Regions from separate parts of the uncultured Planococcus sp. genome, predicted to be linked through region 1. Evidence: predicted binding sites of a transcription regulator. Region 1 holds the regulator's gene; the other holds the start of a gene.
What was found. The regulator LexA, encoded in region 1, represses DNA repair genes until DNA is damaged. The targets are predictions, from matches to a motif close to CGAACATATGTTCG.
Positions count from the first base shown of each region.

Region 2: the regulator LexA is predicted to act here: its motif matches at 3,792-3,805, upstream of Q0785_RS16115 (DNA repair exonuclease).

Region 1 is NZ_CANMXD010000004.1:311,636-326,494, forward strand. Features, by position in the region: gene Q0785_RS08160 (recombinase family protein) at 1-144, opposite strand, end outside; gene Q0785_RS08165 (LysM peptidoglycan-binding domain-containing protein) at 141-458, opposite strand; gene lexA (transcriptional repressor LexA) at 624-1,244, shown strand; gene Q0785_RS08175 (class I SAM-dependent methyltransferase) at 1,313-2,047, opposite strand; gene Q0785_RS08180 (hypothetical protein) at 2,145-2,339, opposite strand; gene Q0785_RS08185 (hypothetical protein) at 2,403-2,822, opposite strand; gene Q0785_RS08190 (hypothetical protein) at 2,986-3,174, opposite strand; gene Q0785_RS08195 (Na-translocating system protein MpsC family protein) at 3,472-4,167, opposite strand; gene Q0785_RS08200 (hypothetical protein) at 4,351-4,479, opposite strand; gene glnA (type I glutamate--ammonia ligase) at 4,785-6,119, opposite strand; gene Q0785_RS08210 (MerR family transcriptional regulator) at 6,161-6,547, opposite strand; gene Q0785_RS08215 (methionine gamma-lyase family protein) at 6,675-7,901, opposite strand; gene Q0785_RS08220 (trimeric intracellular cation channel family protein) at 8,011-8,616, shown strand; gene Q0785_RS08225 (rhodanese-like domain-containing protein) at 8,741-9,040, opposite strand; gene hfq (RNA chaperone Hfq) at 9,891-10,115, opposite strand; gene miaA (tRNA (adenosine(37)-N6)-dimethylallyltransferase MiaA) at 10,126-11,082, opposite strand; gene Q0785_RS08240 (alpha/beta hydrolase) at 11,075-11,995, opposite strand; gene mutL (DNA mismatch repair endonuclease MutL) at 12,076-13,881, opposite strand; gene mutS (DNA mismatch repair protein MutS) at 13,886-14,859, opposite strand, start outside.
Region 2 is NZ_CANMXD010000011.1:144,906-159,764, forward strand. Features, by position in the region: gene Q0785_RS16110 (AAA family ATPase) at 1-2,549, opposite strand, end outside; gene Q0785_RS16115 (DNA repair exonuclease) at 2,554-3,771, opposite strand; gene Q0785_RS16120 (ABC transporter permease) at 3,935-5,185, opposite strand; gene Q0785_RS16125 (ABC transporter ATP-binding protein) at 5,178-6,077, opposite strand; gene Q0785_RS16130 (YhzD family protein) at 6,204-6,389, shown strand; gene Q0785_RS16135 (enoyl-CoA hydratase) at 6,486-7,265, opposite strand; gene Q0785_RS16140 (YlbF family regulator) at 7,356-7,703, opposite strand; gene Q0785_RS16145 (DUF445 family protein) at 7,726-8,868, opposite strand; gene Q0785_RS16150 (YheE family protein) at 8,951-9,154, shown strand; gene Q0785_RS16155 (ABC transporter ATP-binding protein) at 9,264-11,018, opposite strand; gene Q0785_RS16160 (ABC transporter ATP-binding protein) at 11,021-12,757, opposite strand; gene Q0785_RS16165 (universal stress protein) at 13,233-13,751, shown strand; gene Q0785_RS16170 (phosphatase) at 13,973-14,365, shown strand; gene kynB (arylformamidase) at 14,580-14,859, opposite strand, start outside.

The sequences.
Region 1 (14,859 bases):
GTGCTGATCGGTAAAAACACCATCTACTTTATAGGATTGTTCATACGCAAACTTCATCAGTTCTTCTTCCTGTCTCTCTAAGGAAGATTCCTGTGTATCTTTGGTCGTGCTGACACGGCAATAAATTAATGCGTTTTTCTTCATTCAGCATCACCTGCAAATTTACTGGTCTCATCAGGAGCAAATCTTAAATGATCACTGGGAATCTTGAGTAATTGCCCGGCGATGATTTTAGAAGTTGAAAGGTTATTCTCTTTCATAATCTCTTCTATCCATTCATGATGGGGGGTTGTGCCACTGAACGATTCAGCTAATGTCCAGAGTGTGTCGCCTTCTTCTATTTCAACTTGGCTCATTTGTGCACTGTTTGTATTATGGGACAGGATCGCATAAAAAGTAAACACCATAATTAAAGCAAAAAACAAGATTAAGTAAGAATTTTGTCGGATGATCGTCAAATAAATCGCCTCCTGGGAATGAGTGTTCGGAATGTATGTTCTCATATTAATGCGAACAGGTGTTTTTGTCAAGAATAATATTCGAACCTATGTTTGCATTTCACTGCCCGAGTTGGTATACTATTGGTAGAAATCAAGTAGTATTACTCAAATGAGGTGAAACTGTTGAAAAAAGTATCCAAACGCCAAGAAGACATATTGTCGTTTATAAAAGAAGAAGTCCGCTTAAAAGGCTATCCGCCATCCGTGCGTGAAATCGGGGAGGCAGTCGGTCTGGCATCCAGTTCGACCGTACATGGCCATCTGGCTCGCCTTGAAAGCAAAGGCCTGATCCGTCGCGACCCAACAAAACCCAGAGCAATTGAAGTTATCAGCACTGATGAAGCGCTTATTGATAAAAGTCCTGTATTACATGTACCGTTAATCGGTAAGGTAACTGCCGGTATCCCGATTACGGCAATTGAAAATGTAGAAGAATACTTCCCTCTTCCCCAAAGCTATGGCACAGAAGATGATCACATCTTCATGCTGGAAATCATGGGTGAAAGTATGATTGAAGCCGGAATTTTAAATGGTGATTATGTCATTGTGAAGCAGCAGCAAACTGCTAATAACGGAGATATTGTTGTCGCGATGACTGCAGAAGACGAAGCAACAGTCAAACGTTTCTTCCGCGAAGATAGTTACTTCCGCCTTCAGCCGGAGAATTCATCGATGGATCCAATCATTGTGGATCAAGTTTCGATTCTCGGTAAAGTCGTTGGAGTTTATCGCCAAATCCATTAAACAAAAAACCACCGGGAAAATTCCCCGGTGGTTTTTTGTATTTTTATTATGTAGACTTGACTTCCGATTTACCGTTTCATGCAGCTGAACGCTAAAACTACAGGAATTCTTTTTCTCCTGATGTACTCCTGTTCCTCTTCGAAATATTGAGGTTTCGGCTTCCCTTCCTGCAGACCAGTAACTGTAAATCCTGCTTTTGTCAGTGCCGAGAAATAACTTTCGATGGTTCGATGATGTTTCACCACTATTTTATCGATCCATGGCTCCTGCCGCACCCCTTCATCGAAATATTCATCTACAATCCAACTGCCTCTTTTATCACCGTTTTTTTTGCTTTCAAAAGAAGAAGTCGTCAACGGATGCTGGACACTGAACACAAATCTCCCGTTGTCTTTTAACGACATATGGATGTTTCGGAATACCTGATCCACTTCAGGCAAGTAATGCATCGCTAAACGGGAAGCGATGATATCATATTCACTTTCCGGAAAGTCGAACCCTTCCATCGTGGACTTCGTGATCTGTGCATCTAGCCCTGTTAAATTTACCGATGCCAATCTGCACATTTGTTCCGACCCTTCCACCCCATGATAGTGCAGAGCTCCAGACTCCAGCAGCTCTTTTCCGAACAAGGCATCTCCGCACCCCAGATCCAATACCCGCTTATTCTGAAATACTCCCAGCAGTTCATAGATGACCGGCTTTTCAATGCTGTTGTTAGGACTTTCAAGCCGATTTCTTCTTTGCAGGAAACTTTCTAAAAAATCCTTTTCTTCGTATGCACTGGAACCTTCGTATTTCATCGTATCCCTCCATAATTCGATTTACAGTTACTTTTCAGCTCAAAAAAAGATGCTGCATAAGCAGCACCTACCGCGCGGCTTATAGAAAAGAAATCTTCTACAATTCGCTGACTTTTATATATTTAACCAAATTGATGGTGATGCGATAAATATTACCCGTTTCCGGATCGGAAATTTCATAAGTACCATTGGAAGGGATTTTGCTTAATGCCGACTCTTTATCTACTGCCTGGACGTTATGAATAAATGTATTTCCCTCATCAAAATTAAATTCTACTTGAAACGACTTCATAGCAATGGCCTCCTTCTATCTATTTACTTTGTCTTCGTGAAACAGTCTATCATACATGTAATATTATTGCTGTTTGTATAATTCCTTATAAACAATGACTTTAAGAGCAAGCAGTTCTTCTTCATTTAAATCTTCTTCAAGTTTTTGGATCACTTCGTCAGCAGACATCGAGCCATCTTCAACACCAGACTTCATTTTAGCCAAGTCTGTTATCCCTACCTTTTTAATGACTGTTCCTGCGGCATCTCCAGTTGTCTGAAACGGTAAAGTCTCACTTTTTTGTTCAGCAACTTGTGCCTCTTCTATGTACTCAAGCATTTGAGGGTCATTTTCTACATACTCCACTATTTTTTCCATCTGGCCGCTATTCCGCAGTTCTTCAGTCGCTTCAGCAACCAGGCGATCCGCCGAAAAATCCGGACCTATAACATAGATGCCGATCCCAGCAAATGAAAAAAATATTAAAAAGATAATGATTGTCATTAGAAAGCGCATAGCCGAATTCTCCTTCGCTTTTAGATTATTATAACAGTAGACGGACAAAAGTGTATAAAGTTACCATAAAAAAAAGAAAACCTCGGGTTTAATTCTTTTCAGAACTAAACCCAAGGCTCTTTTCTTTCAATTAAGCATATTCCTTACAAAATCATCGTTTCTGCTGCTCAGCAATCCACCAGTCTATGTGCTCCAAGTTAAAGATCACAATATCCTGATATGCTTTGCGATGCGGAATCTTTCTTTTCGACATTAAATCTGTAATCTGCTCTGCAGCCAGTGGATAATTTACTGATTCCAAATAGTCTACTAAATTTGAAAGTCCTTGAATTTTCCTCAATTTAATCCCCTCCCACAAAATCTTCCTTCAGTTCATCCGAAGGAAAATTCAGTATGAGTTATTAAAATTTTTGGCTGCAATTAATTATAACCTTAAAATTCAGCCTGTAAACCATTTTTTGATTTCATTATTGTTCTGTTAGGTTGATTTTTATCATTCCTTTTTTCCATTACGTTGCTGTAGACCTATTATTTTTCAGCTGGTTATTCTGGTCAATCACTAAATTAGGGCAGCCTTATTGTAAGAATTCGTTTTTCCAAAACAAAAGCACCTCCGAAGAGATGCTCAAAATCCTTATTATTTCTTTTGTAAGGCCAATACTGCATATCCTTTATCTTCATTAAAGTTCCAGTCGACATAAATATCATCTATCGGCCGTTTCAATATCTTCTCTAATGTAGATTGTTTAAAAAGTTTATATTCCAATGGCCGTTTTGCAAGTTTCAGCGTTTCTGAAAACCCCAGATTAATAAGTTCCTTCTCAAGAAGAGTGAATATCTCTATTCGCCTTATTAACAGTGTTCTTTCCCCCAACCAGAAGAGCTCAGTGGAACCGGGCTCTTTTTGTCCGATTTCACTTATTTTGATGATTTCATCAAGAAGTTTTTTCTCATCCACTTCGCTTGGCCATGGCTTCTTCTCTATGTCCCCCTCTTTAAGGATCGCTAGAATCATACCGGATTTTTGATTTAAATTCCAATCGGCATAAAGTTCTTTAATATCTAGATTTGCTTCTTTCCAAAAGTTTATTTTAAATTCTTGCTCAATTTCTTCCATTAATAAATCTCTCAGTTCGAGAACCTTGGTGCCTTCATTTTTACTGAGAAGAATTTTTTCCATTGGTGATAAAAACTCTCTTATTTGTATACAAATAAAGGGGTGAACGATATTGACATAAACCGACTTTGGACCCTTGCCGAAATGAGAACGCAAAATCGTTGACGAAAACCTGCTGATAATAGCTTCAATCGTCTTTTCCTGCTCTTTTACCATTTTAATACCCCTCTGAATGGAAGATAGAATTCTTTCCATTCTATCAACCATACAGGAGTTTCGCAGTGACTACTATTAATCGCGCTTACTACGCTAATACTAGTGCTAATCTCTTGATACGTAGTGTCAGAAGCTTGTGTACTATACCATAGTATTCAGTAATCCACTAAACCCGTCTGCTGATCAGGAATCAGCTCTTTGCCTTTTCTCATAAGCCCGTTCCTTCTTATTGTAGCGGATGTAGCCACTTCCAAAAGCGATAAGTGAGGTGATCCAGAGTGAAATAACAGCTGCATTTAAAATCATGAACATGATTTCTCCTCCTCTTTACGTATCAGCAATATAGTCGATTATCAGAATAAAGTACGGGATAACAACTCTTTCCAAGATCCATTGAATTGGATTGTTTACAATTAGTCGCATGAACACACCCATAAGTTTCTCTCTTATTTAAATTTCAGTCTTTTATTCAGCCATCTTCGATTTCGGAAAACTATTCAATCTAGAAATCGGATAATTATGCAAATTTTCCATACATATTTCCCACTTTGATTTTCTAATGAAAACAGAAAAAACCGTTGGAGCTCTTAAGCTCCAACGGTTTCCATCCATTTATATTAATACATTTTCAAGTATTGCTCACGTTCCCAAGGGTGGACGCTTGTGCGGAACATGTCCCACTCAATTTCTTTCGCTTCGACGAAGTTGTTTAAGATATGTTCGCCTAACGCTTTAGTCATGACTTCATCTTTTTGAAGTTCCTGCAAAGCATTGTGAAGAGTGCTTGGAAGATCTTCGATACCAACTGCTTCACGCTCTTTTTGGTTCATCGCATAGATATTGCGATCCACCGCTTTTGGCGGAGTCATTTTCTTGCGGATTCCATCAAGACCAGCCCCTAAAAGAACAGCCATCGCTAAGTATGGGTTCGCTGCCGGATCGACTGAACGCACTTCTACACGTGTAGACAAGCCGCGTGATGCCGGAATACGCACTAACGGACTGCGGTTTTGGCCGGACCAAGCGATGTAACAAGGCGCTTCGTAACCAGGTACTAGACGTTTGTACGAGTTTACAAGCGGGTTGGTTACCGCGGTAAAGCCTTTAGCATGTTCAATGATTCCAGCTATGAATTGGTAAGCTGTCTCACTCAATTTCATGTCGCCGTCTTCATCAAGGAATGTGTTGCGGTCTCCGTCGAACAAGGAAAGGTTCATATGCATTCCTGAACCGCTGACTCCGAATAATGGCTTCGGCATGAATGTTGCGTGAAGTCCGTGTTTACGGGCAATCGTCTTAACGACCAATTTAAAAGTTTGGATTTCATCACATGCTCTAATGGCATCTGCGTATTTAAAGTCGATTTCGTGTTGCCCTGGTGCTACTTCGTGGTGGGAAGCTTCGATTTCAAAGCCCATTTCCTCCAGTTCAAGAACGATGTCGCGTCGGCAGTTCTCACCAAGGTCCATTGGTGCCAAGTCAAAATATCCACCGTGGTCATTCAATTCAAGAGACGGTTCGCCTCTTTCATCAAGTTTGAACAGGAAGAATTCAGGTTCTGGCCCAAGATTGAAATGTGTGAATCCAAGCTCTTCCATATCCTTCAATACACGCTTTAAATTCGTACGCGGATCTCCAGGGAATGGCGTGCCGTCCGGGCTGTATATGTCACAGATTAAACGAGCTACTTTTCCTTTACCAGTGATCCAAGGGAATACCACCCATGTATCCAGGTCAGGGAATAAATACATATCAGATTCTTCGATGCGTACAAATCCATCGATAGAAGATCCATCAAACATCATTTTGTTATCGAGTGCTTTGTCCAATTGGGATGTCGGTATTTCAACGTTTTTGATGACCCCAAGAATATCGGTAAATTGCAGACGAATAAAATTAACGTTCTCTTCTTTTACTAATCGTTGAATGTCTTCTTTTGAATACTTGCCCATGTTCTCTTCACTCTCCTATGAATGTAGTATGTAAGCCCATTTCAATTAAAGAAACGGGATAAATCACTTTGTCTGAAGCCGCCTCTTTCTACGGGTCTTGCCTGGTGCTTCAACTCTTCATGCAGCAACTTTCGCAGCTCCGCATCGCTTAAGTTTTTCGGCTCCAGCTTTTCGTTTGCAGGCGTTTCTCTCATATCGTATATTTTCTTGATGCCTGCAATATTAAGCCCTTGATCCAGGTAGTCCTTAATTTCAAGCAGGGTATCGACGTCGTTCAATGAAAACATACGCTTATTGCCTTCTGTTCGGGCAGGGCTGATTAAATCATGCTCTTCATAATAACGAATTTGTCTCGCTGTCAATTCCGTCAGCTGCATTACGATGCTGATCGGCAAAAGCGGCATCGTCCGTCTTACCCGGTTCGTCATAAGATTCACCCATTTCAAATAATTACTACTCTTACAGCATATATCATGTTAGATTATTTGTCAAATGAATGTTATGTTTTCTAACATAAAAAATTTCCGTAAAAATGATACGGAAATTAAATTGGATTCATTTCAGTTTTTTTAGAGACTCCACTGAATTCAGCACCGCAATTTTTACGTGCTCGTATGTGAGTCCGCCCTGGACAAAAGCTGTATAAGGAGGCCGGATCGGCCCGTCTGCTGTCAGCTCTATGCTGGAACCTTGGACAAATGTACCTGCTGCCATGATGACATCATCTTCATAGCCTGGCATATAGGCCGCTTCTGGTTTGAATTGGGCATTGACCGGCGAGCTCGCCTGGATGGTTTGGCAAAAGGCAATCATCTGATCAGCCGTTTGGAATGATACGGATTGGATCAAGTCTGTCCGCTTATCGCTCCAATGGGGTGTCGTTTTCATCCCAGCCCGTTCCAATAAGGCTGACGTAAAGATTGCCCCTTTTAAAGCTTGAGAGACGATATGGGGAGCCATGAAGAAGCCCTGGTACATATCTGGCAATGCATTCAATGATGCACCTGCCTCTGCCCCTATACCCGGTGAAGTCATGCGATAACCGCATTTTTCGATTAAATCTTTTCTGCCAGCGATATAGCCTCCAATTTTCGCCAGGCCGCCACCCGGATTTTTGATAAGGGAACCGGCAATCAAATCCGCCCCAACTTCAATTGGCTCTTGCTGTTCCACAAACTCACCATAACAATTATCGACAAAAATGATGGCTTCAGGTTTGAGGCGGCGAATATTTAAAACCATTTCACCGATTTCTTCTATCGTAAAGGAAGGGCGTGTATCATAACCTCTGGAACGCTGAATCGCAATCACTTTCGTCTGGCTGCTGATCGCTTTTTCTGCAGCTGACCAGTCGATGTTATTATCCGTGTCCAGTTCCACGTGCTGGTAGCTGATGCCGAAGTCCTTCAGGGAACCTGTATCCTTTTCACCGCCGGATACGATGGAGTCCAGTGTATCGTAGGGTTTTCCTGTTAGATAAAGCAACTCATCTCCAGGACGCAGCACACCGAACAATGAGATGGTAATGGCGTGGGTTCCCGAGATGATCTGCGGACGGACAAGAGCGGCTTCCGCTTTAAAAACATCCGCATATACCCGTTCAAGCGTATCCCGTCCTTCATCGTCATAGCCATATCCAGTTGATGGTTTGAAATGATGATCGCTGACGCGTTGTCTGTGGAAAGCCTCCAACACTTTTTTCTGATTTACGTAAGCCGTTTCATCGGCCAGCTGCAGCTGGGCCTGAATCGTTTCTTCTATCGTTTTTATCGTTGTAAGCATGTAATTCTCCATTCTCTTCAATTTCTCTTTCTATTATGCGGCATGACTTGAAATAGCGTCAAATTCTGCTACAATTCATAGAGTTGTATGTTAAGGAGGAATAAGGCTTATGGCTTGGGAAGTACTGAGCGCCATCGGTACGATTGCTTTTGCAGTATCCGGTGCAATTATCGCGATGGAAGAAGAATATGATATCTTCGGCGTTTACCTTCTTGGCGTTGTCACCGCCTTTGGTGGAGGCGCCATCCGGAATTTATTGATTGGAGTACCCGTTTCGGCTCTATGGGAACAGGAATTCATGTTACAACTTGCCCTTATCTCGATTACGGTTGTTTTCTTATTTCCCCATAAATTGCTTGGCCACTGGAATCGCTGGGGACATTTTTTTGATGCCATAGGATTATCAGCCTTTGCCGTTCAAGGAGCCATCTATGCGGTTGAACTTGAATTGCCGCTCTTCGCTGTGGTAGTGGCAGCTGTACTAACAGGGTCCGGCGGAGGAATTATCCGTGATTTATTGGCTGGAAGAAAACCTCTTGTTCTGAAATCGGAAATTTATGCTGTATGGGCAGCATTGGCGGGACTGTTCATCAGCTTTAATCTAGCCAATTCCGATTTGATGCTTTATTCTTTGTTTGTCTTGATCACTATCCTGCGAATCCTGTCCTATACCTTCAAATGGCGATTGCCGGCACGCAAAATCCAGATTTCGTAGCTTAAACCTAAGTATCCGGCCAGCTCAAATGTCTGAACTCCCATGAAGAGTTGAAACAATATATGTTATCAATCATAAAAACAGACCGCTTGGCATATGCCGAACGGTCTGTTTTTATGATCTTTTATGCGATTGTTTCGCCATTCCAGGCAGTCATTCCGCCTTCAACATTAATCGTATTGATGTCGTTTGACTCTAAAATACCACAAGCCATTTCGCTGCGGCGGCCTGCACGGCAAACCATATAATATTCCGTTCCTGCATCCAATTCCCCTGTGCGTTCTGCAATTTCACCAAGAGGGATATGTTTGGCTCCAGGAATCATTCCTGCAGCTACTTCGTCGTCCTCACGAACATCAATGATGTTCAATTCTTCTCCAGCTTCTACTCGTTCTTGCAATTCATCTGCTGTAATGGTTTTCATGGATACGCCTCCTGAATTAAAATCCTATTCATCTGAAAATGCTATACTCCAAAAAGCTTGCTGTCAACCTGAAAAGCGTAAGCACCCGTTTAGGCCCGACAGGCATAAGTCGCTCCGGCTGTGCGGCATCCCTTCAGCCGCATTGCCGGAGCGACTTATGACCCCGAGGGGCTGGGTGCTGAAGCTGGACACTGAAAAGCGGAAACGGCCGTTCAGCTCCGACAGGCAAGAGGTGGCTCAAAGGTAGTTTGAGCCACCTCTTTGCGACGAAGCACAAAGTGCTGCAGGAGCAATAAGGTTTAGACGGTCTGGCGAAGCGGCGTTTTGTGCCGCACAGCCAGAGTGGCTTATGATCCGAGGAGTTGGCCGTTGGAGCTGGACAACCAGAAAAGCGGAAGCGCCCGTGTAGCTCTGCCGGGCATAAGACAGATCGGCGAAGCGGCTTATTTTCAGCCGCACAGCTGGGCTGGCTTATGACCCAAAGAGCTGGGCGCTGGAGTCTGGACACCGAGAAAAGCGCAAGCAGCCATGTAGGTCCGACAGGCATAAGGCACTTTGGCTGTGCAGCATCTCTTCAGCTGCATTGCCGGAGGGACTTATTACCCCGAGGGGCTGGCTGCTGGAGCTGGACAACCAGAAAAGCGGAAGCGCCCGTGTAGCTCTGCCGGGCATAAGACAGATTGGCGAAGCGGCTTATTTTCAGCCGCACAGCTGGGCTGGCTTATGACCCAAAGAGCTGGGCGCTGGAGTCTGGACACCGAGAAAACGCAAGCAGCCGTGTAGACTGACAACAAAAGCAACCCTAAAACATAACAAAAAACCGGACTGCAGCTGCAGTCCGGAATCCATTCTACTCTTCGTGCTCAATCGCTACAGCTTTTGCAGGAGAAAATGTTGAAATGGCATGTTTGTAGATTAATTGCTGCTTGCCTTCTGTTTCGACCAGTACTGTAAAATTATCATAAGATTTAATGGTTCCTTTTAATTGGAAGCCGTTGAGTAAAAATACCGTAACATAAATATTATTTTTACGAAGCTGGTTTAGATAGACATCCTGAATATTGATCGGTTTCATGTGAATCCCCCTATTTCTCTACTTGTGATTGATTTGCCGTAAGTCTATCAATTCGACAGTTTCTGTCATTTTCCTGCATGAAAGCGGTTATTTCCTGGAGATTCTTTTCAGGATCCTTCAAGGCATCAATCCAGAAAATCGGCAATTTGTTCTTAAAATAGGTAAACTGCCGTTTGGCATATTTACGCGAGTTCTGCTTAAGCTTGATGATCGCATCTTCAAGGCTTGTACGTCCATCGAGATAGTCATAAATTTCCTTATAGCCGATGGCATGAATCGATTGCGCTTCCCGGATGCCTCTTTGCCGTAAAGCTTCGACTTCTTCAATCAAGCCGCGTTCAATCATGCTGTCCACACGCTGATTGATGCGTTCATACAGGATATCTCTTGGAATATCCAACCCGATGATAACTTCATTGTACATTGGCGACAACGTCAGTTCACGGTCGCTTTTTTCCTGGCCGCTCATCAGGTTTTCAATTGCCCGTACAACGCGGCGTGCATTATTAGGGTGTATCGCTGATTGCGGATCCAGTTCCAGCAATTTCTGGTGCATCTTTTCAGGACCGAATTGTTCCAATTCCTTATTCAGGCTGTCGCGCAGCTTTTGGTCGACCGCTTCTTCGGAGAAGCGATAATCGAACAACACTGCCTGCACATACATTCCCGTGCCGCCGACAATGATCGGCAGTTTGCCACGCGAACGTATTTCCGCAATTTTCTCCCGTACCAGCTTCTGGTATTCAGCTACCGAAAAGCTTTCATCCGGTTCTTTAATATCCAAGAGATGGTGAGGAATTCCCGCCATTTCTTCCGGTAGAATCTTTGCTGTTCCGATCGTCATATCCCGGTAAATCTGCATGGAGTCCCCATTGATGATTTCGCCGTCCATCTGTTTGGCCAATTCGAGGCTCAATGCCGTTTTCCCGGATGCTGTCGGACCAACAATGGCCACTACGTCAATCATTTCCGCACATCCAATCACCAATGATTTCAAAGTGAGCGTGGCGATCAAGTTCATTCAGCAATTCATGCCTGCCCTGTTCTGAGAGGTAAACTTTAACATTGACCATTCCCGCTTCAACAAATTGCTTCGCTGAGCTGAAAACGCCTTTGCCGTTATCACCAACCGGATCCTTTGCTCCACTGATCAACAGGACCGGCAAGTCTTTCCGTATTTTGGCGATTTCTGAAGGTTTATTGATGACAGCAAGACCTGAGAACAAATCGATATAAAACTGATTGGTCGATTCAAAGCCGCACCAAGGATCAGCTTCATACTTTGCAACTGCTTCTTTGTCCCGGGTCAACCATGCATAGGAGGAATCTTCTTCTTTAAACGGTTTATTGTAGTTGCCGAAAGTCATCTTGCCAAGTGCTTTACTCGGCTGCTGCTTGCCCTGTGATTTCGCTGAAGCCACCGCCACCGCCAATCCGATTTTCCCGGATGTACCGGGATCTCCGCCTGTTCCGGACAAGACCACGCGACTGATGTCTTCGCTGTACAGCTGCATATAACGGCGAGTCACAAACGAACCCATGCTGTGGCCAAATAAGATCAGCGGCAGGTTGCCGGTCGACATCTGCACTTCCGTGATGACTGCATGGGCATCTTCAACCACGCGTTCAAATCCATCCTGATCCGCAAAATAGCCTTTTACACCGTTGCGTTCTGCTGTTTTCCCATGGCCGCGCTGGTCGTGGGCTGAGACGATGAATCCGCGGGAAGCCAGATACTCCGCGAATTCCGTATAGCGTCCGATGTGTTCTGCCATTCCATGAATGATATGGACATGTCCAATCGGGCTTGGTGGTTCATAACGCATAACATAGAGTTCCTGCCCATCGGAGACGCGTATATAGTCTTTGCTAATCTGCATTCTCCACACTCCTCCTTAACGTGTCGTTTCACCTATGCTATATCCATACCCAAAACTCTTTCGGGTAAGCCTTGATAAACTTAATTCATTACACGTTTGAACATCTTTTCAACATCGTAGGTTCTGAAATGAATGATGACGGGACGTCCATGTGGACAAGTGAACGGCTGTTCCGCTCTTTTCAAATCCGCAAGCAGACGTTCCATATCGTGTTTTTGAAGAAAGTGATTGGCTTTGATCGACCGCTTGCAGCTCATCATGATTGCCGCATCTTCACGCAGCTTCTTGACATCCACTTTGCGTTCAGTCAGGACCTGTTCAATCAAATCTTCGATGACTTCCTGTTCGAAGCCTTTCGGGAACCAGGTCGGGTATTCCCGGACAATAAATGAAGTATCGCCAAATTCTTCGAGGAATACACCGCTATCGGACAGGACACCCAGATGATCTTTTAATCGTAAGGCTTCGTCACGGCTGTAGTGGAAAGTCAGCGGCAAAAGCAGGGACTGCCTTTCATCGCTGTCGATCTCCCCTACTTTTTCGCGGAAGTATTCGTATTTGATTCGTTCCTGTGCTGCATGCTGATCAATCAGGTAAAATCCGTCACTGCTCTGCGCCACAATATAAGTGCCATGGATTTGGCCCACCACTTCCAGTTCAGGGAATTGCGGACTGTCATCTACTTCGGGCTCTTCCAGCGTCGGCAGTTTCTCTTCAAACGAGACAGGATCAGATTCTACCAGTTCCTGCTCTTTTTCAACCGGCAGCTCATGCCATTCCTCAACTGCATTGTCAGGTAAGGGCTGTTTCGGTTCTTGGACTGTAAACGAACTTTTCCACAGATCCAATTGCTTGGTAGGTGCTTGTTTGACCGGTTTCGGCTTGTCGATCACGGGAGCACGAACTACCGTACTGATGGTCCGGCGAATGGTTTCGTATATCAATTCCATCAATTCTTTTTCTTTGCTTAACCGGATCTGCTGCTTGGCAGGATGAACGTTGACATCCGTCAAATAAGGATCGCCTTCGATATTCAGCACAACAATCGGCTGCCGCTCGAGCGGCAAAAAGGTATGGTAGGCTCTATGGACCGTATTGGCGATAGCGTAATGCTTGACCCATCTTCCGTTGACGAACAAGGATATATAGTTTTTATTGGCGCGCGTGATTTCAGGCAGTGAAGCATAACCTGAAACCTTGTAGTCATGCGACTGCCCTTCAAACGGAATCATCTTCTTGGCGATTGCCACTCCATATATATCAGCCAGCACACGTTTGATTTCTCCGCTGCCGGATGTCTGAAGAATCGTTCTGCCATCGTGCGTCAGCTTGAACGCGATTCCAGGATAGCTCAATGCAAAACGATTGAGGAGATCAATTGTATGGCCAAGCTCCGTCTGCAGCGTTTTCATATACTTCAGGCGTGCAGGTGTATTGAAAAACAATTGATCGATTTTGATATCCGTCCCTTTTCTAAGGGAACCGGCCCGGTGTTCAGTCAGGCGTCCGCCTTCCATCTGTACAAAAGTTCCGCTCACACCATCCGATGTATGCAAGGTCACTTTAGAGACCGAAGCGATACTGGCCAGGGCTTCCCCGCGGAATCCAAGCGTCCGGATGCGGAAGAGATCATGTTCATTGGCGATTTTACTGGTGGCGTGGCGGGAAAACGACAGCAAAGCATCATCTGCGTCCATGCCGGCACCATTATCGATGATTTGGATGGAGGTCAATCCTGCTTCGATGAGCAGCACTTCAATCGTTGTGCTTCCGGCATCGATGGCGTTTTCCACCAACTCTTTGACGACTGACGTCGGCCGTTCCACCACTTCACCAGCGGCTATTTTATTGGATAGAGGTTCGTCCATCAATTGAATGATGCCCATAGTCTCACTCCTTATCGTTTAACTTCTGCTGCAGGTCGTTCAGCATCTGCAGAGCTTGAAGCGGCGTCATTGCGGATACTTGAACGTCTTTGATTGTCTGCAGGATTTCATCTTTTTCAGTATCGGCATCATCAAAAAATGATAATTGCTCAATGGTTTTTGGCTGTTGTTTTTTATCTTCTTCAAAGGTTTTCAGCAATTCACGGGCACGGGCCAGAATCGGTTCCGGCAAATTCGCCAGTTCAGCGACATGAATGCCGTAACTTTTATCAGCTGGGCCTTTTTTCACTTTATGCAAAAAGACCACTTTGCCCGATTGCTCCATTGCCGCCACATGGACATTATGCAGTTTATCAAGCGAAGCTTCCAGCGCCGTCAATTCATGGTAATGCGTAGAAAATAGTGTATTGGCGCCGATTTCTCTATGGATATATTCAATCATCGACTGGGCAAGTGCCATGCCGTCATAGGTCGATGTGCCTCGTCCGATTTCATCAAAAAGCAGTAAGCTGTTTTTTGTAGCATGGGTAATGGCGTATTGCGACTCAAGCATTTCGACCATAAACGTACTTTGCCCTGAAACCAGGTCATCAGCCGCTCCGATTCGAGTGAAGATTTGGTCGACGATCGGAAGATTTGCGGATTCAGCCGGCACATAACTGCCGATCTGCGCCAACACAATCGTCAACGCCACCTGTCGCATATACGTACTCTTACCCGACATATTCGGGCCGGTAATCAGCAGCATGTTTTGGCCTTCCGCTAGAATGCAGTCATTCGGTACGTAATGCTGCTTATTGAGCATTTTTTCAACGACCGGATGACGCCCTTCAATAATGGAAATTTCATTGGCATCATTGAACTCAGGTTTCACAAAACGATATTTCTCAGCAACATTGGCGAAACTCAAAAAGACATCCAGTCCGCTGAGCGAAGAAGCCAATCGCTGAATACGTGAAATATACTGTTTGACTTCAT
Region 2 (14,859 bases), on a different contig from region 1:
CCGTCCTGCCGCTCCGCTTCGAAATACCCATCCATGTTCATCGCCAATCCTTTATAGGCACCAGCGGTCAACCGGTTGAAATAATGCTGTGCATTGTTCAGCACTGCCGGCAGTTTCTTTTCTTTCAACTCATCCATTGTTTGTTTGATCGCTTCCACAACTGCTTTATTGATGGACCATTGCTGCGCCAACTCAGTAAATCCCGCTTTTTTTCCTTCAAATTCCTGCTGCTTTTCTTCGTAGGAAGTATCCGACAACAACAAACGGGTCAATTGCTGTTTATCCGCCTGTTCAGCCAGCAGCTCATTTCGCTCTGCTTTCAGTTTCGCCAACTGGACTTGGCATCTCTCCAAGGCCGCATCTGCATCATCAAGCTGCCAGCCATCCGGGAGTTCATGATCACCGATGGACTCCAATTGTCCATCAACAAGTGCAAGCTCTCTTTCCAGCTGCTGTTTCCGCTCCCATGCATCTGCAACACCATAGAAAGCGGGAACATTTTCCGCTTGAGCATATTCCAGCAAAACCTGCTGTTCCTTTTCAAGCTGCTCCCGGTACACAGTCAAACGACTGATTTCCTGCTCCAGCCCCGCTTGCTTTTCTTTTATTTTCAGCCATTCTTCCTGCTGCTGCTTTCGGTGTGCCAACTCTGAACGCAAAGCCGGCATCAGTTCGCCAGCAGCCAATTCCTTACCGCATGCCGTTTCTGCTTTCTCCAACCATTCCTTCTGCCGCTCTTCGAGTACATGGATTTCATCCTCGATCCGCTTCAGCCGTGAATGGACATGGTGCACCTTACGGATTTTTTCAAATAGTTCCAGAATCATCGTGCGGCTTGTTTCCGGCTGTAGGCCGATCTGCGACAGATACTGACGATAAGCAGCTTGAGCTGAATATCCAGGTTCTTCTGTTGAATAGGTGGTGATTTTCTTTTTAATGGCATCCCGTTGAGCCATCAAATTATCCAGGTGACGGTCAAATTCCGCGACTTTCTTCGTAACGGTTTCATAGTCACTTTCTTTGCCGGCGTACTTCTTCAGAACCGCCTCGTATTCTGCCGACAGCTCTCCAGGTTTCGGCGTTTTAAGAAACAGCCTGACACCTACTCCGATTGCCGTTGCACCCAGTACCATCACTACTGACGAGGTTTGGATGAATCCGTATGCAGCTATGATCACACCCAGTGCGATCATCATATAGTTGATCATAGATCCATTTCCGCTGCTGGCCTGTTGAAATTTTGATGCTGCTTTGGCTTCTGCCAATTCTGCTGAGATGGCTGGCCATTGTTCCGCAGCGAGCCGTTCTTTTCCAGGAGGCTCTCCCGCCAAAAAAGAAGTCAACTCATGCTCTGTTTGAGCCAGCTTATTTTTCTCTTCCTGCAGATTGCGCAGCCGGAAACGCTGGTCCTCTTCTTCCACATCCAAATCCTTCAGCTTGCCAAGCAATTGCTCTTCATTGCTCAAAGAGACATCTACAGCCAATGCCTGCTGTTCTGACAGTCCCAACAATGACACGGTGGTCTCGCAGTCTTCTGACAGTTCCGAATGCTCCTGGCGCTTTTGTTCCAGCTGAATCCGCAGTTGATGCCAATCCGATTCACGGTTCAACAGGTTTTCCAGAATAGAGGCAGGTTCTCCTGCTTCAATGGCAGGCAAGCTGCCTTGCTGGTTCGCCGCGTGCTCCAAATCGGCTTTTGTTTCCGACAGCTTGTCCACCAGGCGATCCATCTGCCTTTTGCCATCCACCGGAAATCGTACAAGTTCCAAAGTTTTAATCTGTTCTGTTAGCTTCTTTTTATCAGCAAGCAATGGAGAGGCCTGCTGCCATTTGCCAAGTTTTTTCAGTTCCTGGTCTATTTCCGCTTCTTCGCCTTCAACAGCTAACAGCCGGTGCTCGATTTCCCGCAGCCGCTCGATAGAAGGGCCATAAAGCTCTGTCCGTTCCCGGTACTCCTTCAGCTCACCTTCGATGCTCCGGAGTTCTTCAGCGAGTCTATTCATTGCCGGTGTACGTCCACCCTTCTTGAATAGCTGCGCCATTTCCTTTTCCAGCTGGCCTTCCAGGCGCGTCACTGCATCGATGCCTGTGGTTCCTGAAGCAAGCAGGGTACGGCTCAATTCTGTTTCACTCAGCCCTTCAAGCCCCTGCAGTTCATGGATGGAAAATGAAAAAACCGCTTCAAACGAGGCGCGGTCATAATTGCGCAGCAATTGCTTGAGCTCCGCTTCTGCTCCCCGCCTGCCATCTTCAAACCAGACCGTGACATCTCCAGCAGATTTTCCTTTTATCCGCTCAATCACCAGTCTCCCATATTGCGGATCGGAAATATGGAGCTGACCCCCGTATTTCCCTCCGTCTTTCGGTTCATAGCGTAATTGCGTCCCATTGCGTGCAGGAAAACCAAATAGAATTTGGATGATGAATTGCTGCATGGTTGTTTTTCCGGCTTCATTGGGTCCATAGAACAATGCCAACTGATCGGTCAGGTCGATTGTCCGATTCTCATGCCTGCCGAAGCCGTAAATGATCAGTTTCTCAATTTTCATCCCGTCACTCTCCTGCCTGCATACTGCGCCGAATTTTTTGTGCGGCTGCTTGTTGAAGATCCCCGACGGATTGATCTGCCAATGGCTCTAAAAAACGACTGCTTTTCGGATGCCTGTATAAATCCTTCAACACCGTTTTCCATTCTTCTGTACTCCACCCTTCGATTGCCTGAACCAGTGTAGCCCCAAGCGGTGACAGCTCTGTTTCACTCTCTGCCTGTTGAAACTGAATCCCTTGGATCCAAATAAAATAATCCAATGCATCCATCGATTCCTGCAATGTTTCCAGCAACTCGCTCTCTGGAATTTCGGCTAACAGCTGAAAACTTTCCCGATCCAGCTCGGTAAACACGATATCCACGATTGCCGTACCCGCTGCTTCCCCCAATAGGCTCAGCTCCTGCCGGCAGGCATCGATCAATTCATTCATATGGAGGAGTCCTTTGACCGGAATGGCCACCTGCTCGAATTGTACGACTGACGTGGGGATGAACTCCAGAGCCGTATCCCTTTTCGATAGCGTTACATCATAAAAGCCTTTTACACCGGATTCCTTGCGGTGGCGTCCTTGAATATTGCCCGGATAAATGATGGATGGCTCCCTGTGAAGTTCCTGGCGTTTATGGATATGGCCAAGCGCCCAATAATCGTAATGTTTGCTGAGCAGCTGCTCTTTTTTGAAAGGCGCGTAAACAGCATGGGTAGAATCCCCCTCGAGGCTGCCATGCAGCATGCCGATCTGATAGCTGTCCGTATCTGTCGCTTGGGGATAATGCTCGACCATCGATTCACTGACATGGCGTTTGCCATAGCTGAATCCCGTGAAGATTACGGAACCGCCTGCAGTTTCCAGGTTAAACTGGGACACCGAATCATCGAATGTATGGACATTCTCCGGGAGATTGAAACGCGTCCAATTGCCGCTCAGATGATCATGGTTGCCATAGCTGATGATCACGGGAATCTTCTGCTCCGCCAGCTGCTGCATCCCCTGTTGAAAACGGGCTTGTGCGCGGATGCTGCGGTCTTCACCGTCATAGATATCTCCGACAATCAAGACGAAATCGGGTTTTTCTTTAAGGGCATGCTGAATAAGCCGATCGAAAGCATCCAAGGTGCTGTCTTTCAGCTTTTTCCACTGCTCTTTCCGCAAACCTTTCATACCGACGAACGGACTTCCCAAATGCAGATCTGCTGTGTGGATAAAACGAATGGATTCCATAATTAACCCCTTTTATTGACCGAATATTTGTTCCTATTTTACCATGAAAATCTCATAAAAAAAACTGTTTGCAAGAAACTTCCTGCAAACAGCGTCCTTATGTTCTGTTTAAATTGAACTGAAGAAACCAGCTCTTACCCAGTGCTTTGAGCACAGCTCTCGATTACTTATTATTCCCTAAACGAATGGCTTTGCGGATGTCCTTCAGCGATTGGGACGAGCCATACATCAGGACACCGCCGCGGTAGACACGGGCACCGAACCAACCGAGGATCCCGATGGTCACCAGCATGATCGCGATGGACAGCAGCGGCTCCCATAATGGCAGATCCAGCATGCCGACACGCAGGAACATCACCAAAGGCGCAAAGAAAGGAATAAAGGAAGCGATGGTCACGTAACCGGCTTCCGGTATCGAAATTCCCGAAAACGCGATAAGTGATCCGAGGATGATCAAAATCATCATCGGCAGCATCAATTGCTGCACATCCTCTGTCCGGCTGACCAATGACCCCAGCAATGCGGCAAGCACCGCATACAGGAAATAGCCCAGCAGGAAAAAGAGGATGGCGAACAGGAATGTGCTGATTTTGACTTCCGAAAAGCCCATGACGCTGAAAAAGCCTTCCGTCAAATCGGTGCCGGCCGTTTTAATTGCGAAATAGCCTGCCAGTCCGAATATCATCATCTGTAATATTCCGAGGGTGCCGATGCCAGCGATTTTTGCGAACATATGCTTAACCGGCGACACGCTGGAGATCAGAATCTCCATAACACGAGAGGATTTTTCTGTTGCCACTTCCATGGCGATCATATTCGGATAGTAGATGACTGCTACATAAATCAGCATGATCAGAACGTAGACAAGTCCTCTTGCCTGACTCAGCTCTTCCTGCGATTTGGAGGATTCCGAAATAGCTTGCCGTTCAAATTCGACCGGCATGAACAATTGGCCCACCTGATTATCGTCCAAACCAAGCTCTTCAGCAGTTAAAGATGTATGTATGGCCTGAACTGCATTTTCAATTTCCATTCCACTGCCCATTTCATTGGCAGATTCCGAGACATAGCGCGCCTGCAATTGGCCATTCTGTGTTAACACCAAATAATCATCGATGGTGCCTTCTGCAATGCTTTCCTGCAATTCTTCTTCCGTCAGAAAGGTGGGTACAGCTTCGATGCCGCTGTCCATCAACTCAAACTGATTCTGCAGTTCAGGGAACAGCTCTGTGGTTTCATCAAGGACATGCAGTATGTTCTCCTCGGATTCTTCGTTATCGAAAAGGGAGATGATATTCGGTATATTCGCCAGAAGGAAAAAAGAGGCGACGACAATCAATGTTGTGATGATAAAGGATTTCGTTCTTGCCTTGGTCATAAATGCCTGTTTGAAGATAATCCAAAAACTATGCATGCTTTTTCCCCACCTTCGCAATGAAAATTTCCTCCAGAGAAGGTTCTTCTATCGCAAAGTGGCGTAAAGTTCCCAACTCCATAGCTTTCTTCAGGAGAATTTGGGCTGTATGTTCATCTGTAATCTGAAACAAAGCGCCCTCTTTTGTTTTAGTGAAATGATCGACACCCTCAATTTCGCTTAAACGACTGAGGTCGGCATTCATATTCAAACGGACTTTCTGCTTGCCGAATGACCGTTTCACTTCCCGGATTGAGCCTCCAACAACCACTTTTCCGCGATCCAAAATGCTCATCTCATCACATAGTTCCTCGACATGATCCATCCGGTGGCTGGAAAAGACGATGGTTGCTCCCTGCTTCTGAAAATCCAGGATGGCTCTTTTCAGCATTTCCACATTGACTGGATCAAGCCCTGAAAAAGGTTCATCCAATATCAACAGTGAAGGTTTATGCAAGAGCGACGCAATCAATTGGATTTTCTGCTGATTGCCTTTCGACAATTCTTCCACTTTTTTCTGGCCATAATGAGGTACTTCAAAGCGCTCCAGCCAGGCAGCCGTTTCACGCTTGGCATCCACCTTCGTCATCTTGCGCAGCTGTGCCAAATAAACCAGCTGTTCTTCAACTTTCATCTTCGGATACAGGCCCCGTTCTTCCGGCAGATAGCCAATATCCGGACTGCTTGCATATGTAATAGGCTTTCCTTTCCAGCGTACTGTTCCGTGCGTGGGATCCAACAGCCCGAGAATCATCCGGAACGTTGTCGTCTTGCCCGCCCCGTTGGCCCCAAGGAAACCGTGCATCCCCCCTTCTTCGATTGACAGCGAGAGATCATCCACCGCTGTAAAGTCACCGAATTTTTTCGTCACCTGTTCTACATGTAAAGCCATTTCCGGTCGCCCCTTCCTTTCTACTTATTACGAAACATCTGACGAAATGTTTCAAAAATTACAGGACTTTTCAAAAGAAACCCTTTATACTTAAAATGAATATCCATTCAGAAAGGATTGATTCACTTGAGAACTTATAAATTGACTGCATTCGAACAAACAGGCAAACAGATAATGGACGAAACATTTACGGCCGAAACAGATGAGGAAGCGCGTGACAAAGGAAAAGTCATCCTGGAAGAAAAAGGGCTGACCAAACAAACCCATCGTCTGGCATCACCTGCTGGAAAACTTCTTCTTTTCCATTCATAGAAACGCAAAAGCATGGCGGGAAATTCCCGCCATGCTTTTTTCTGCTATTCATATAGAAGAGGCATAAAAACCTCCGCTGATCCATGCCTTCATTAATTAACTGCCTTTAAATTCGGGTTTGCGTTTTTCGACGAATGCCTGGATGCCTTCCAGGTGATCCGCTGATTTCCGCATAGCCGACTGTGCTTTCGCTTCCATTTCCAGTACATTCTCCAATTCATCCACTTTCAATTGATGAAGGATATGCTTGGATGCCAATTTGGCATTAAGTGGTGAGGCAATCGCTTCAGCCGCATAGCTTTCAGCTTGTTCAAGGCCCCGCCCTTCGGCTGTCACTTCTTCGATCAGGCCTTTTGCCAGGGCGTCATGCGCTTTTAAAGTCTGCCCTGCCCAAATGAGTTGCTTGGCTTTCGGTACGCCGACGCGTTCTTTCATAAAGAAATGGCCGCCGCCATCAGGCACAAGTCCGATGCCGATAAAGTTCATGGCCAATTTGCTGTTTTCTTCAGCGATCACATGATCACAAGCCAATGCGATACTGAAGCCGAGCCCTGCAGATGCCCCATGGATTACAGCAATTGTAATCTGCGGCAGCGTGTAAAGCGCTTTTGCCAACCGGCTGACATCTTTCATGACCAGCTCGATATCCATTGGATTATCCGGATCCATCATTTCCTTGATGTCACCGCCGGCTGAGAAAGCTCTTCCTTCGCCGCGGATGATCAACACTTGAACCGTACTGTCCTGCAGCAGCGACTCAAAGCAATCCGCCAATTCTTTCATCATCGTGCCATTCATCGCATTCATTGATTTCGGCCGATTCAGAACCAATTGTCCGATACGCCCTTGTTTCGTTAATTCAATCGTCTCATACATAAAAAAAAGACACCCCTTCGTAAAAATGAATTGTCATTCACCTTTACGTATTCGGTGTCTCTCTTTTAAAACCCTTTATTTCTGTAAAAATTACATGCTTTCGTATAGCGACTGTACCGGTTTGATCAAGACACGGTTCACTTCTTCGATCATTTGGCTCAATCCCATTTCGGCTTCAAGCATCGCCAAAATCTTTTCGTTCTGTTGAGCTGCTTGTGCAGTGCTCTGGGCGTTCATCATTTCTTCTTCAGTGATTTCTTCACCTTGTGTCTGTTTTTGCTGAAGAGAGATCTGCAAATCGCGGAAAGTCTTGAACAATTCGTTCGCTTCTTTGTCTGCAGTCACTTGCGCTACAGCCTCTTCCAATTTCTTGAACTCGTCTGTCGCACGGAACGTGCTTTCCAATTTGTTGATGTCGTCGTAAATGTTTACTGCCATTTTCATCAATCTCCTTCTGTAGTCAGTTTAGTACCATGACGAAAATCCCTTGGAAGATTCCGATGAATCCTCCCAGAAAAGCGCCCAGTACGGTAATCATCTTAAATTCTCTCCGTGAAATCCCAAGCACCAGTTCTTCCAGGCGGCTGAGCGGCAGAGAATCGACTTGCTCTTTCACCATACCTTCCATATCAATCTTCAATATGGTTTCTTCCAGTTTATGCTCTCCTTGCTCGAAGACAAAGTCTGTCACAAGTGGAGTAATATTGACACTTGTCCATTCTAACCCTCCAGGCCAAGTCTCTGCAAGTGTTGCGTTCAAACGCGTGGATACTGCTGCTTTTTCACGGACATACTGCTTCACTGCTGCCAATGCCGTGTCAAAATCAAATTCTTTCAGCAATTCATCGACTCTGCGGTCCTGCACCTTTTCCCATTCACTGAACGCCAAAGTTCCAATGAGTTCGAACGTTCTTGGGGAGTTGAGGAATTTGATGATTTCCGGTTGGATGCGGTCGACCAGAGGCTTCGACTCACCAAGCAGCGAATGCAGCATGTGGCCGAAACGCCCGCGCGATTCCAGAAACTCATCCAATAACGACTTGATGGTCTGCCTGCCATGCGGCGACTCGAAATATGTCGTACCTTGATCGATTGCATACTGCACACCTTCAAAAAGCTTTGCCTCAGTTTCCGTTTTCCAGTTTTCGGGCATGAGTTCACGGATGGTCTTGCCCGCAATATAGGCTTGCAGCGAATCTTTCTGAAGTTCGACCAATTCATCCAGCTTTGCCTCGATTTTACGATCCATTCCTGTTTGCCCGGCCGCCTGCAGCCAGTCATTGAATGTTTTCGGCGAATCGAACAAATGCTTATTCAGCTGCCGGTTGATCCATTTCTCTACTTTCACATGCATTTCTTCATTGAAAAAACGCTTTTTGAATGTTTCCGGAGTTAACAGATGCTCAACGACGGTCCTTCCCAACTGCCGGGATAATTCATCGCGCCGTTTCGGGATGAGCCCAGGTGTCAGTGGAACACGCCACTTGCCGATATACTTTGCCTCGTAAGGCCAAAAAAGCATTTTAATCGCTAAATGGTTTGTGACCCCACCAATCAATGCGCCTACTACTGCCATAAAAGCTAAAGTCCATATGATATTCACTTTTGTCACTCATTTCTTTTTCTGCTTTGTGTATTCGGTGAAATCCCCTATAATGGAAAGAGCAAGGTAAGGGGGAATCTGCATGCTTCAGCATTTTAAATTCAAGCCGATGTTCGAAAATCGTCAACTGCCGGGATGGGACATTTCCTTCTTTTATAAAAATGAACGGATTACTGGAGAGTACCATCCCGATGGCAGCATCCAGTGGCGCTCGAAAGCACCGCAGGACGAAGACACCATCAAAACCATGATCCACGAGCTGATGCTCTACCATGTATACGATTAAAGCGCGGGAAAGTTCCTGCGCTTTTTTTCGTCCGCTCTTTCAATTATAGGGAAGGCCAGCTGAATTTAACAGCGATAGCTTCGTGAACTCAAAAAAAGGGAATGCCCCTTTACCCAACAGATTGGGTTTGGGACATTCCTGATTGAATTTTGTACATCTGGAAATAGGTGCCGCCAAGCTTCATCAATTCCTCATGTGAACCGGCTTCAGCAATTTCTCCTTTTTCCAGCACCAGTATGCGGTCTGCATTCTTGATGGTCGACAGACGATGCGCAATGATAAACGTCGTTCTGCCTTTTTTCAATACATCCATGGCATGCTGGATGATTTCCTCCGTCTCCGTATCGATATTCGAAGTTGCTTCATCCAGTATCAATATGGCGGGATCGAATGCCAATGCTCTTGCAAAGGACACCAATTGACGCTGTCCGGAAGAAAGCGTGCTGCCTTTTTCTACGACCGGCTCATCGATTCCTTTCGGCAGATGGTTCAATACCCGCTCGCCGCCCACTGCTGCCAAGGCATCAATGACCATTTGCCTGGTAATCCGCTCATCTCCGAGCGTGACATTCGACTCGATCGTTCCACTGAACAGGTAAGGATCCTGCAGCACGATGCCCATATGCTCCCTTACCGATTGTCTGGGCATGTCATTGACGTTGATGCCGTCGATGGTTATGCCTCCTTCACTGACATCGTAGAAGCGGAATAACAGGTTCATGATGGAACTTTTACCCGAACCGGTATGGCCAACCAATGCCACCGTCTCCCCTTGCTTCGCTTCAAAGCTTATATCCTTCAGCACATATTCCTTCTCTTTATAGGCAAACCAGACTTTTTCAAAGCGGACATTGCCCTGATAACGCGCTATTTTTTTATCCACTACCGGTTCTCCACTTTGATCCAGCAGGCGGAATACCCGTTCGGCAGCCACCAATGCTTGCTCCAGACGACCGAATTGATTGACGATGCCGTTGATCGGGTTGAACAGCCGGATGATGTAGTCGATGAACGCATACAGAACTCCGACCGTCACCACTGTGTTTCCGGACATGGAAGCTCCTCCAAAATACCAGACGAACAGGATGAAGGTCATGGAACGCAATACGCCGACCAGGTTATAGGAAGCCGCTCCTTCAAGCACCAATAATTTCTTTTGGTATTTGTAGTGCTCATCGTTCAGTTCCACGAATTCATCCTTCATCTGGTGTTCCCGGCGGAATGCCTGGATGATCGTCATTCCCTGAATCGACTCATTGATCATTGCATTCATTTCACTGACTTTTTCCCGTACGATGTGATTATAGCGAGCTGCATATTTGCGGTAGATCAACATCCATACATACAGCAGCGGAATCAACACCAATGTCATAGCCGCCATTTTCCAGTCGAGATAAAACAGCGCTATATAAATACCGCCCATATACATGAAGCTCGTTGCAAATTGAGACAACACTGTCACGAACAAATCACGGATCGCTTCTGTGTCGTTGGTGATGCGTGCGACCACTTTTCCCGCCGGCAGATTATCAAAATACCGGATCGGCAAGGTCTGCGTGTGTTCATAAACATCATTGCGCATCTTCCGGATAATCCGGTTGGCCCCTTTCTGCAGGAGAATGGATTGCCAGTAGCGGAAAATCGCGGTGACGATCGCCAATGCAAAGAACAGAGCCAGCAGGTAAGCGATCGGCTCAAAATTCACCGTCCCGTCTGAAACTGCTATATGGTTATCGATGATCTCTTTGGCAATCAGCGGTGCTGCGAGATCCGCAGCCACTGCAATCGCCAGCATCACCAATCCGGAAATCAGGACGCTTTTAAAATTCATTGCATATTGTACTAATCGTTTTCCTGTCCCCATGCCTACACCTCCTCGATTTGCTGTCGGAGGAATTGTTCATTATACCAACCGTTTGCCTTCAGCAAATCATCATGAGTTCCTTCTTCTATAATCTTCCCATCATCCAGCACGACAATCCAATCGGCGTGCTTCACAGCAGACAGCCGGTGCGTTGTGATGATTGTCGTCTTGCCGGACCGTTCTGCCTGGATATTCTCAATGATCCGTGCTTCCGTCTTCGCATCGACTGCTGAAAGTGAGTCATCGAGGATGAGGATTTCCGGATCCTTGATCAATGCACGCGCTATTGAAATCCGCTGTTTCTGGCCGCCTGATAATGCTACGCCTTTTTCACCGACGAGCGTATCCAGGCCACTAGGCAACAACGCCAAATCTTTTTCAAAGTAGGACAGGCGAAGTGCATCGATCAGCTCTTCTTCACTGGCATCCGATTTGCCGAATAGGATATTTTCCCGGATAGTCCGTGAAAACAGAACATGATCCTGCGGCACATAACCGACCCAACTGCGCAATTGGTCTTTCGTCAATTTCTTCAATTCGATTCCATTCATCAGGATGGATCCCTGCCCAGTTGGATACTCCCTCATCAGCTGTTTGACAAAAGTCGATTTCCCACTTCCTGTCTTGCCGACAATACCGAGTGTCTGTCCACTGTTCATCGATAAGTTGATGCCTTGCAGATTGATGGAACTCGACTGTGGATAAGTGAAACTGAAATCCTTGAAGCCGATACGTTCTGGCCGTCCGGTTTTGGCCGGCTCTTTCGGATCAGTGACATCTTCTGGATAATCCAGTGTTTCATTGACACGATCCAGGGAAGCATTTCCGCGCTGCAGGATATTGATCAGTTCCCCGATTGCGAACATCGGCCAGACAATCATGCCGAGATAGACATTGAAGGCTACCAGGTCCCCCAGTGACATGACGCCTTCAGCCACTAGAAATGCACCATAGCCGAGGCCGATCATATAACTGATGGATGTCAGCACTTTGGTCACGGGCGCAAACAATGCATCGATCCGTTCGACCGCCATGTTTTTTTCGTAGACATCATCCGTCATGTCCGCAAATTGCTGTTCTGACGCGCGTTCCTGAACATAGGCGCGGATTACTCGAACGCCTCCGACTGATTCCAGCACGCTATCGTTCATATCGCCGAACGCTTCCTGGGCTTCCATATAGCGGACGTGGATTTTCTTGCCCAGCATTTGAACGATGATGGCCAGAATCGGCAATGGAATCATAGCCAGGAACGTCAATTCCCAGGAAACCAGCATGCCCATGGCAATAATGATGGTTGCCATATACAAGGTGGAATCCACCAGCGTCAAAATACCGAATCCTGCAGTCTCGGAAATCGCCTTCAGATCATTGGTGGCACGTGCCATCAAGTCGCCTGTCCGGTTTTTCTCGTAAAAAGTCGGAGTCATTTTCAGGAAATGCCCCATGAGACTGGAGCGAAGCTGGCGTTCTATGACATATGCCCCTCCGAATAATTGGTACTGCCAGACGAAATTGATCAAATAAGCCAATACTAAGGCTACTGCCAGAACCGCAATGTACTGCCACATCAATTCTGCAGTCAATTGCTCCTGTGCAATGGCATCAATGGCAACGCCGATCAGCCAAGGCGGAATAATCTCTAAAATATTTGCTATAAACAAGAGAACAACGGCTGTAGTATAACGCAGCCAATTTTCTTTAAAAAACCATTTTAATTTCCATAACACGTCAAACATCGTTTACGCCTTCTTTCTTTTTTCCAAATCCGCTAATCGCCTTCCAACGATTCCTTAATCATGATTTTTCCTTTTTGATGCTGCTTCATATTCAACATCTCCCCATTGTTTTTTTATTTAAACAGTCCAAAACTGATCAAACCACACAAAAAAGCGCACGCCTCGTTTATGGGCGTACGCTCATGGAAACAGGACAATTTTACAGACCTGTTCTGAATAGTTCTATTTCCGAAATAAACTTAGGAAAAAATTTCAAGAGGGTCTGACGACAATATTAAATTGATACAAATGTTAACTTTATGTTTTTTCATTATCATACCCTCCATTTCCTTTTATTTGTTAATTCAAGAGTACCAAAGTCTTTTTTGAATTGTCAACATTTTTCGAAAATACTTTCTTTCTAAAATTTAATGGATGTTTCATTCTGGGGGTCGAGGGTAATTTAGAACTAAGAGAATAGGGCGAGGTGAAGGAAATGTATAAAAATATCGCAGTGGCGTATGATGGATCTGATGGGAGTCGGATTGCGTTCGAAAAAGCAGTGGAATTTGTCAAAGCATTGCCGGATGCTAAGCTTTCAGTGATTTACGTCAATGAAGACTATCGTGAAAGCGTTGGCTATATGAATACAGGCAGTGCATCAGCTCCTGTAATATCAGCGAACGTCGATAGTAACTACGCACAGTTTATGCCTCCCGGAATCGGTGATGAGGGCTATGTGCCGCCAAAGGATTATGACAATACAACAGCGGAATACTCAAAGCACATGCACAACTCAATCCAGCAGCAGCTGGACTCCCACAATATTAAAGCGTCGGTTCTTGCACTTGAAGGAAATCCGGCGAAAACCATTTCCGCATTTATCGAAGAACAGAACATCGATCTATTGGTCATCGGCAACAGCGGAAAATCAGGGTTGCAAAAATTCTTCGTAGGATCAGTCAGCAAAAAATTGATAAAGGAATCTTCCAGTTCCATACTCGTAGTCAAATAAAGAATCCGGTCCGGCGGCAAGAGTTACTTGCCGCCGGACCGGATTCTTGAGCATTTAAAGGTCGATATATCACAATTCCATCACAAATTTAATAGTTTATTTCTCCATGAGATGGGTAAAGATTACTAGTAGAAAAAATCAGTTTGTATAAAAGGAAGAAGGGATCACCCATGCCAAGACACACTGTTTATTTTTTATCTTCCCACCAGGATCGGGGTCTGATGGCTGAAATTTGGGCAAATCGGCTGATGCTTCCTGATTGGGAAATTCGTAGCGCCGCATGGACCCAAAGCCCTCAATCTTCTTTCAACGAAATCCCTTTGGAAGTGATGAAAGAAGTGATATTGGATTTGCCGTCTGTTGAGGCACGCACCTATAATCCGGAAGAAGTCGGTGAAGCTGACCTGATCATCGCCTTACATGACGGAGAATTGGAGCATGGAGACATCCCAACGGATTTGCCAAGCCAGAAACTGTTGCGATGGGATATCCGCAATCCGGAACTGCGCAGCAGCGACAGTATCGAACAATGGGCACTCTATCAGGAGATTTGCGATGAGATTGCTATGAACATAAAAAACATGGAGCCTTATTTCCGTGCAGATTACGTATAAAAAACCTTCACCGTAGTTTCCGGTGAAGGTTTTATTTGTGGTTCAGGGGAATATCATATTTTTGCAGTTTCGACGAGCGCTTACGCTTTTCTATGTCCAGACTCCAGCGCCTAGAACCTCGGGGTCTTAAGTCCGTTTGCCTGTGCGGCTGAAGGAACGCCGCTTCGGCAAACTGCCTTAAGCCTGTCGGCTCTAAACAGGCGCTTACGCTTTTCTAGTAAAGTATTGCCCTCACTGGACTTCCTTCTGCGCCTTTGATCTTTAAGGGCAGGGCTGCTAATTGGTAGACTCCTTCTGCCACATCATCCAATACGATGCCTTCCAGAATAAATCGCTGATGGCGGTTCATTGCCTGATGCATCGGTAAGTCTTTGCTGGTTTCGGGATCCACTGACGGCACATCGACTCCAAGAAGCCTCACGCCACTTGCAGCCATCCATTCCGCAATCGACTCTTCAAATACCGGCCACTTTTCAGGAAATGTGCTGCGGTCT